DNA from 2 places in the Janthinobacterium sp. GMG2 genome. Region 2 is predicted to be linked to the other one. Evidence: predicted binding sites of a transcription regulator. Region 2 holds the regulator's gene; the other holds the start of a gene.
The links. The regulator FNR, encoded in region 2, switches genes on or off when oxygen is low (the NO sensors DNR and NnrR bind a similar motif). The targets are predictions, from matches to a motif close to TTGATNNNNATCAA.
Positions count from the first base shown of each region.

Region 1: the regulator FNR is predicted to act here: its motif matches at 1,804-1,817, upstream of cqsA (alpha-hydroxyketone-type quorum-sensing autoinducer synthase).

Region 1 covers NZ_JAXAWA010000001.1:953,934-957,207, forward strand. Annotated here, with positions in the region: gene SKZ59_RS04285 (response regulator) at 1-396, opposite strand, end outside; gene SKZ59_RS04290 (HAMP domain-containing sensor histidine kinase) at 400-1,719, opposite strand; gene cqsA (alpha-hydroxyketone-type quorum-sensing autoinducer synthase) at 1,883-3,127, shown strand; gene SKZ59_RS04300 (MarR family winged helix-turn-helix transcriptional regulator) at 3,131-3,274, opposite strand, start outside.
Region 2 covers NZ_JAXAWA010000003.1:65,477-68,750, reverse strand. Annotated here, with positions in the region: gene SKZ59_RS12360 (response regulator) at 1-917, opposite strand, end outside; gene fnr (fumarate/nitrate reduction transcriptional regulator Fnr) at 1,157-1,915, shown strand; gene SKZ59_RS12350 (FixH family protein) at 1,919-2,443, opposite strand; gene ccoG (cytochrome c oxidase accessory protein CcoG) at 2,498-3,274, opposite strand, start outside.

The DNA.
Region 1 (3,274 bases), on a different contig from region 2:
TTCATCGGCCGCCCCCGTAAATAAAATCTTCTTGCACGGCAGATCGCGCACGGCCTCGCAAAATTCCAGGCCATTCATCTGCGGCATCGAATAATCGACCACCAGCACGGAGGGCACGGCAAAGCGCTGCGCCTGGCCGCTGATGCGCCAGATGCGTTCGATATCGAGCGCCACGTTGCATTGGTCGGGCGGCAGGTTTTGCGTGTCGAAGTTCACGTGCAGCGGCGTTTCGCCCGGTTGCGCACTCTGGCGCAGCCAGTGCAGGGCGCTGCTGGTGTCGTGAAAAGTCTTGCGCGCCAGGCCGGGATCGAGCTGGAACGCCAGGCTTTTCAGGAAGGAATCGCTGTCGTCGATCAGTACGGTCAGGGTCGGATGGGTGTAGACGGGCAGTTGCATGCGTCACCTCGCGCGGTGGATGGATGGAAAACGGTTGTGCGTGGGCACGGGCAGGGGCTGGGGAAATTCCAGCACGAAGATGGCGTAGGCGCCTTCGCGCGCGACGCAGCGGATGCGCGCCTGCCAGGCTTGCATGATTTGCCGGCACAGGGCCAGGCCGATGCCGCTGCCGTTGTGCGAGGGATAGGAATAGAAGCGGTCGAAGATCAGCGGCAGGCGGCTGGTGGCGATGCCGCAGCCCGTGTCGATGAACAGCAGGCGCGGCACGGGATGGGCGCCATCGATGATGATGCGCACGCGGCCCTTGCCCGCGCGGTGGATGCTTTTCAAGGCATTGCGCAGCAGGTTGAGCAGGATCACCACGCACAGTTCCGACTGGCCGGGAAACGTGAAATCGGCGCGCACGTCGACCTTGACGATGTCGCGCTGGGCCGTGCTGGTAAACGGATAGCGGCGCAGCACGGCCGCCACGCTGTCGTGCATGGCCACCGCTTCATTCGCTTCGAGCTTGCGGTTGACGGCGCTGGCACTGAGCAGGAACAGATCGATCATGTGGTGCATATGGCGCACTTCGAACTGGATGCGCGCCAGCGCTTCCAGGCTGGCCGCGTCAGGTGGCTGGTCTTGCATGTTTTGCTGTAGCCCGCGCTGCAGTCCGCGCACGTTCGCCTCGACGCTGACGAGGGGCGTGCGCAATTCGTGCGCCACGCTGCCCAGGCCAGCCGCCAGCCCGGCCAGTTTCTCTTGCGCGCCCACGTTGCGCCCCACCTTGACCACGGACAGCACTGCAATCGTGAACCAGTGCACGGGCAATTGCTGCAAGACGTCGCCGCTGAGCAGGAAGGCGGGATCGCCGGCCACGGCAAACGCCAGGCAGGCCAGCAGGGTGCCGCTCAGGTAGGCGAGTATGGCGATACGCGTATCGAAGTGAAACAGCACGACCAGCGCCACCAGTAGCGAATGCACCCACATGGTCGAGGCATGGTTCATCAGGAACATGTACGTGAAGAAAAATGGCAGTTCGAAGGTCAGCCCCAGGAACAGGTAGACGCTGAACCAGGTATTGCTGAAGCGGTCGGGCCATAGCGCGGGCAGGAACAGCAGCGCCGCCACGATGCGCAGCAGCGGTGATTCATATTCCTGCGGGAAAAAATAATGCCACAGCGCGTAGTACAGGGGCATGCCCAGCGCACCGATGAGCGCCAGCTTACGCACCTGTGCGCGCCGCACAGGCGTATGTTCGATGGCGTCGTGGAAATGCAGGAAAGGCTGGAGCAGCTTGCCTTGCCATCGTTTTCCGGAAGGGGACTGCGCATGCTTCATGATCAGGGGGCGCGTTCGTTGAGGCGTGTCAATGCAACATGATCGGCGGGTTCCCTCTGTATCAGCAGGATATCGGCATAACTGTTGAGCTGTATCAAACTCTTGCCCGATGGCTCGCGCATGTTGGATGCGGTAGTTCCCTCGCAACCAATCAGGAGTTCCTATGTTAAACGCCATTTCCCCCCTGTCGTCCCGCGCCATCCACGCCGAACAACGGATGCCCGCCTTCGTGCGTGCGCGCATGGATGAACATTACGTCGAGCGCATCGAGAAGCTGCTTGGCGGCCAGCATTTGCATGAATGGCAAGCCATGCCGGCCAGTGCGGTCATGCTGGCAGGTAATGATTACCTGAACATCGCCGGCGAGGCGGCGCTGCTGGCGGCCCAGGCGCGCGTCTTGCAGGGCGGGGGCGCCATGCTGATGTCGTCCGTCTTCCTGCAGGAAGGCAGCCGCCAGCACCGGCTGGAACAAAAATTCGCGGACTATCTGGGCAGTGAAGCGTGCGTGCTGGCGCAGTCGGGCTGGGCCGCCAATGTGGGCTTGCTGCAAAGCCTGGCCGGGCCCGGCATCCCCGTGTACCTCGACATGCAGGCCCATGCTTCGCTGTGGGAAGGCGTGCAATCGGCGCAAGCCGTGCCTGTTGCTTTTCTGCACAACGATGGCACCCACCTGCAGCGCCAGATCGACAAGCATGGCCCCGGCATCATCATCGTCGATGCGCTGTACAGCACGAATGGCAGCGTGGCGCCGCTGCTGGAGATGGTGGAAATCGCCGAGCGCAGCGGCAGCATGCTGATCGTTGACGAGTCGCACTCGCTGGGCACGCACGGCCCGCAGGGCGCGGGGCTGGTGGTGGAGCTGGGCCTGGCCGAGCGCGTGCATTTCCGCACGGCGTCCTTGGCCAAGGCGTTTGCGGGCCGGGCCGGGCTGATTACCTGTTCGGCCCGTTTCAAGGGATATTTTTTGTCCGCTTCGCGGCCCGCCATCTTCAGCTCCTGCCTGCTCGAGCACGAGCTGGCGTGGTTCGATGCGGCGCTCGATTTCATCCGCGCCGCCGATGGCCGTCGCGTTGCGCTGCACCGCCACAGCGTGCAGCTGCGCCAGGGGCTGATGGATCTGGGCTACAACGTCAGCGACGGCACCGAGCAGATCATCGCGCTGGAAGCGGGCAGCGAACCCGATACCCTGATCCTGCGCAAGGCGCTGGAACGGCATGGCATCTACGGCGCCGTCTTCTGCGCGCCGGCCACGCCGAAAAACCGCTCGCTGGTGCGCCTGACCCTGAATGCGGGCTTGCGCGAGGACGAGTGCGCCAGGGTGCTGGCCGCCTGCGCCGCCATCCGCGACGAGACGGGCATGGCGCGCTGGCCATCGACGCGGCGCCTGCGCAAGCTGGCGCTGGTGTAGACCTCAGACTTGGCCGGGCTGGTTGCCGGCGATGCCGTTCAATAGCAGGGACAGGGGCGCCAGCTGTTCCGCGCTGGCATTACCCAGCAATTCCTGGCCCAGCGCCTGCGCCGTCGTATTCGCATGCGCCAGCAATTCCAGTCCCGC
Region 2 (3,274 bases):
GTGACCCAGCCCAGAACAAATGCGGCCAGCAGCGAAGCGAGGATGCTCCACAGCACCAGCCGGTACAGGACGCCATCGAACGGTTCGAAGGCGTCCGCGACGGGCAGCGAGGTAGCCAGCAGCCAGTTCACCGATTTCAAACGCTTGAAGCTGTTGACGGCCGTGATGCCGCGGCTGTTGGTGCTGACCATGCTGCCTTCGCCATCTTCCTTCAGCAGCTGGGTGGTCGTCAGGTTGGCGCTCGGCTGGCGCGGCTGCAGCAAGCGGCTGGTATCGGGATGCAGCACGTAGCGCGGCACGGCGCCGCGCGTGAGGATGAAGTAATAGCCGCTCTTGCCGATCTTTTCCGAGCGCAGGCGTCCCAGCAGGTTGTCCTTGTACAGGCGCAGCACGCCGATCACCACGCCGGCCACCTGGCCATCGGCGGCCAGCACGGGCGCGACCATCTGCACGATGGGCATGCCGCTCGACTTGCCGAGCATCGGCTCGGTGATCATGGGCTGGCGCGTGCGCAGCACGGTCTGGAAATACTCGCGCTCGGCAACGTTGATGCCCGTGCGCCCCGCCACTTCCGGCATGTCGGCCACGACGGCGCCATGTGCATCGAGCACCAGCACGTCGTCGAACAGCACCAGCATCGAGCGGCGCGAATAGTATTCGCGCAATTGGGCCGGCTGGGCCATCAGTTCCGGCGGCTGCTGCCTGGCCGTCAGGGTGACGATCTGCAGCAGCATGCCCAGCTTGTCGTCGAGCTCGGCAGCGGTGCGGCTGATCAGGGACGACTGCTGGCTCAGCAGTACTCGGGTGAAGTCGTCGCGCATGTGCTGCACCTGTATCATGGTGACCAGCGCGATCATGGCGATCGAGGTCAGGCTGGTGGCCAGCGCGACTTTTGCTTTGATGCCGAGAGGCTTCATGATTTCCTTTTCAGTACCGGGCGGCACAGGCGGCAGATAATGCTGTTAGGAATTTTCCTATCAATACATCAAGTTGGCAAGCGGCGCCGCGCAAATGACCCTCCCCGCATGGGCTTTTGACGATGTTGCCATATAATTAAAGGCTGGACGTCGTTTATTCGCCGAAATTGCGGTGAAATTGGCACACGGCAACCCTGTATGCAGTAAACTTGTTGTTGCATTTTCTAAAAGGTACCGACATGACTGAAGCGCTACTCACTCCAACCTTGCCCACAGTGACCGTGGAAGCGTTGCGTGCGCGATGCTCGACCTGCAGCATGCATCAATTGTGCCTGCCGATGGGCCTCGATATGGGCGACATGGACAGGCTGGACCAGATCATCGGCCGCCGCCGCAAGATCGTGCGCGGCGCCTCGCTGTTCCGCATCGGCGACTCGTTCCAGAACCTGTACGCGATCCGCCTGGGACACTTCAAGACGTACCAGATCAATCCCGGCGGCGAAGAGCAGGTGACGGGCTTCCAGATGGCCGGCGAACTGCTGGGCATGGACGCCATCAGCGCCGACCGCCACCACTGTAATGCGGTGGCGCTGGAAGACAGCGAAGTGTGTGAAATCCCGTTTTCCAGCCTGGAACAATTGCTGGGCAATATGCCGACTCTGCTGCGGCATTTCCACCGCATGATGAGCCAGGAAATCACGCGCGAGCAAAGCGTGATGCTGTTGCTGGGCAATATGCAGGCGACGCAGCGTTTTGCCGCCTTCATCGTCAACCTGGCGTCGCGCTATGAAGCGCGCGGCTATTCGAGCAGCAAATTCCAGCTACGCATGTCGCGCGAGGAAATCGGCAACTACCTGGGCCTGACCATCGAGAGCGTCAGCCGCCTGCTGTCCAAATTTAAGAAGGAAGGCTGGCTGCGCGTGTCGAACCGCGAGATCGAGATCCTGCAACCAGCCAAGCTGAAAGCCATTACGGCAGGCACGGACGTCTGCAAGTAAGGCTTATAGCTCTTCGTCCGCATGCAGCGCGATGCTGCGCTGCACGGGCCAGGTCCAGATGCCGGACAGGCGCCACTCGCGCTTGTCGTTTTCCACCAGCACCTGCCAGCGGCTGCGCTCGAGCATCGGCAGCGCGACCGAAAAATTGCCGGCCGCATCGGGCTGCACCAGCAGCTTGATATCTTTTTCCGGCAGGGTCGCATGCGCCAGGTGCAGCTGCAGCGGTCCCTGGTAGGCCTTGCCGAAGCTGTGCACGGAACCGCTCAGGCGCGCTTGCGCCACGTCGTACGCCAGGCTCGTATCCATGGCCAGGTCGCTGGCGATCGTGTCGCGCTTCAAATCCTGGTTGATCGCCTTGCCCTGCTTGTAATAATCGCCCACCACCAGCGCATCGGGCTGCGTAAACGCGATATAGCCCATGAAGCTGCCGACGACCACGGACAGGCCGGGACCGATCATCAGCAGCCATGGCCAGCGATGCTTGTACCACGGTGCAACGGGAGGCTGCAGTTTCAGACTGTCGGACATGGTATTTCTCCTCTGTAAACGGCCAGCCCCCGTGCGGGGACCGGCCTTCCTGCATCACCGCGGCACGATGAAGACCGCGCTTTCACGCACATGCAGCGACGGGTTGTCCAGCGATTGCAATTCGATCGCAATCTTGTTCGACCCCTTCTCGCCCACGCCGTGCGGCACGCGCAGGCGGATCGGCCAGCCCAGCGTTTCCGTCGGCTGCAAGGTCACTTCTTCGCGCGTCAGCAAGGTCAGGCCCGGCAAGCCGGAGGCGCTGATCTTGAAATGCTGGCTTTGCTCGGACGTGTTCATGATCTGCAGGCGGTAGACGTTTTCGATCATGCCGTCTTCCACTTCGCGTCCCATCGAACCGCGGTCGCGGATCACGTCCATTTTCAGGGGCGTGCGCAGGGCCAGCGAGGTACATACGGCGATGATGATCAGGGCCAGGATGGAAGTGTAGATCAGGACGCGCGGGCGCATGGCGCGCTGGCGTATCTGCTTCGAATTGAAGTTGTTTTCCATCGCATGGTCGGTGCTGTAGCGTATCAGGCCACGCGGCCGCTCGACCTTGTCCATCACGCTGTTGCAGGCATCGACGCAGGCGGCGCAGCCGATGCATTCATACTGCAGGCCGTTGCGGATATCGATGCCGGTCGGACACACCTGCACGCACAGGGTGCAGTCGATGCAATCGCCCAGCTTGTCGTTGTTGCCGGCCTTCTTGCTCATGGCGCCGCGTGGTTCGCCGCGCTTGGCATCGTAGGTGATGATCAGGGTGTCCTGGTCGAACATGGCGCTCTGGAAGCGCGCGTAGGGGCACATGTATTTGCACACCTGCTCGCG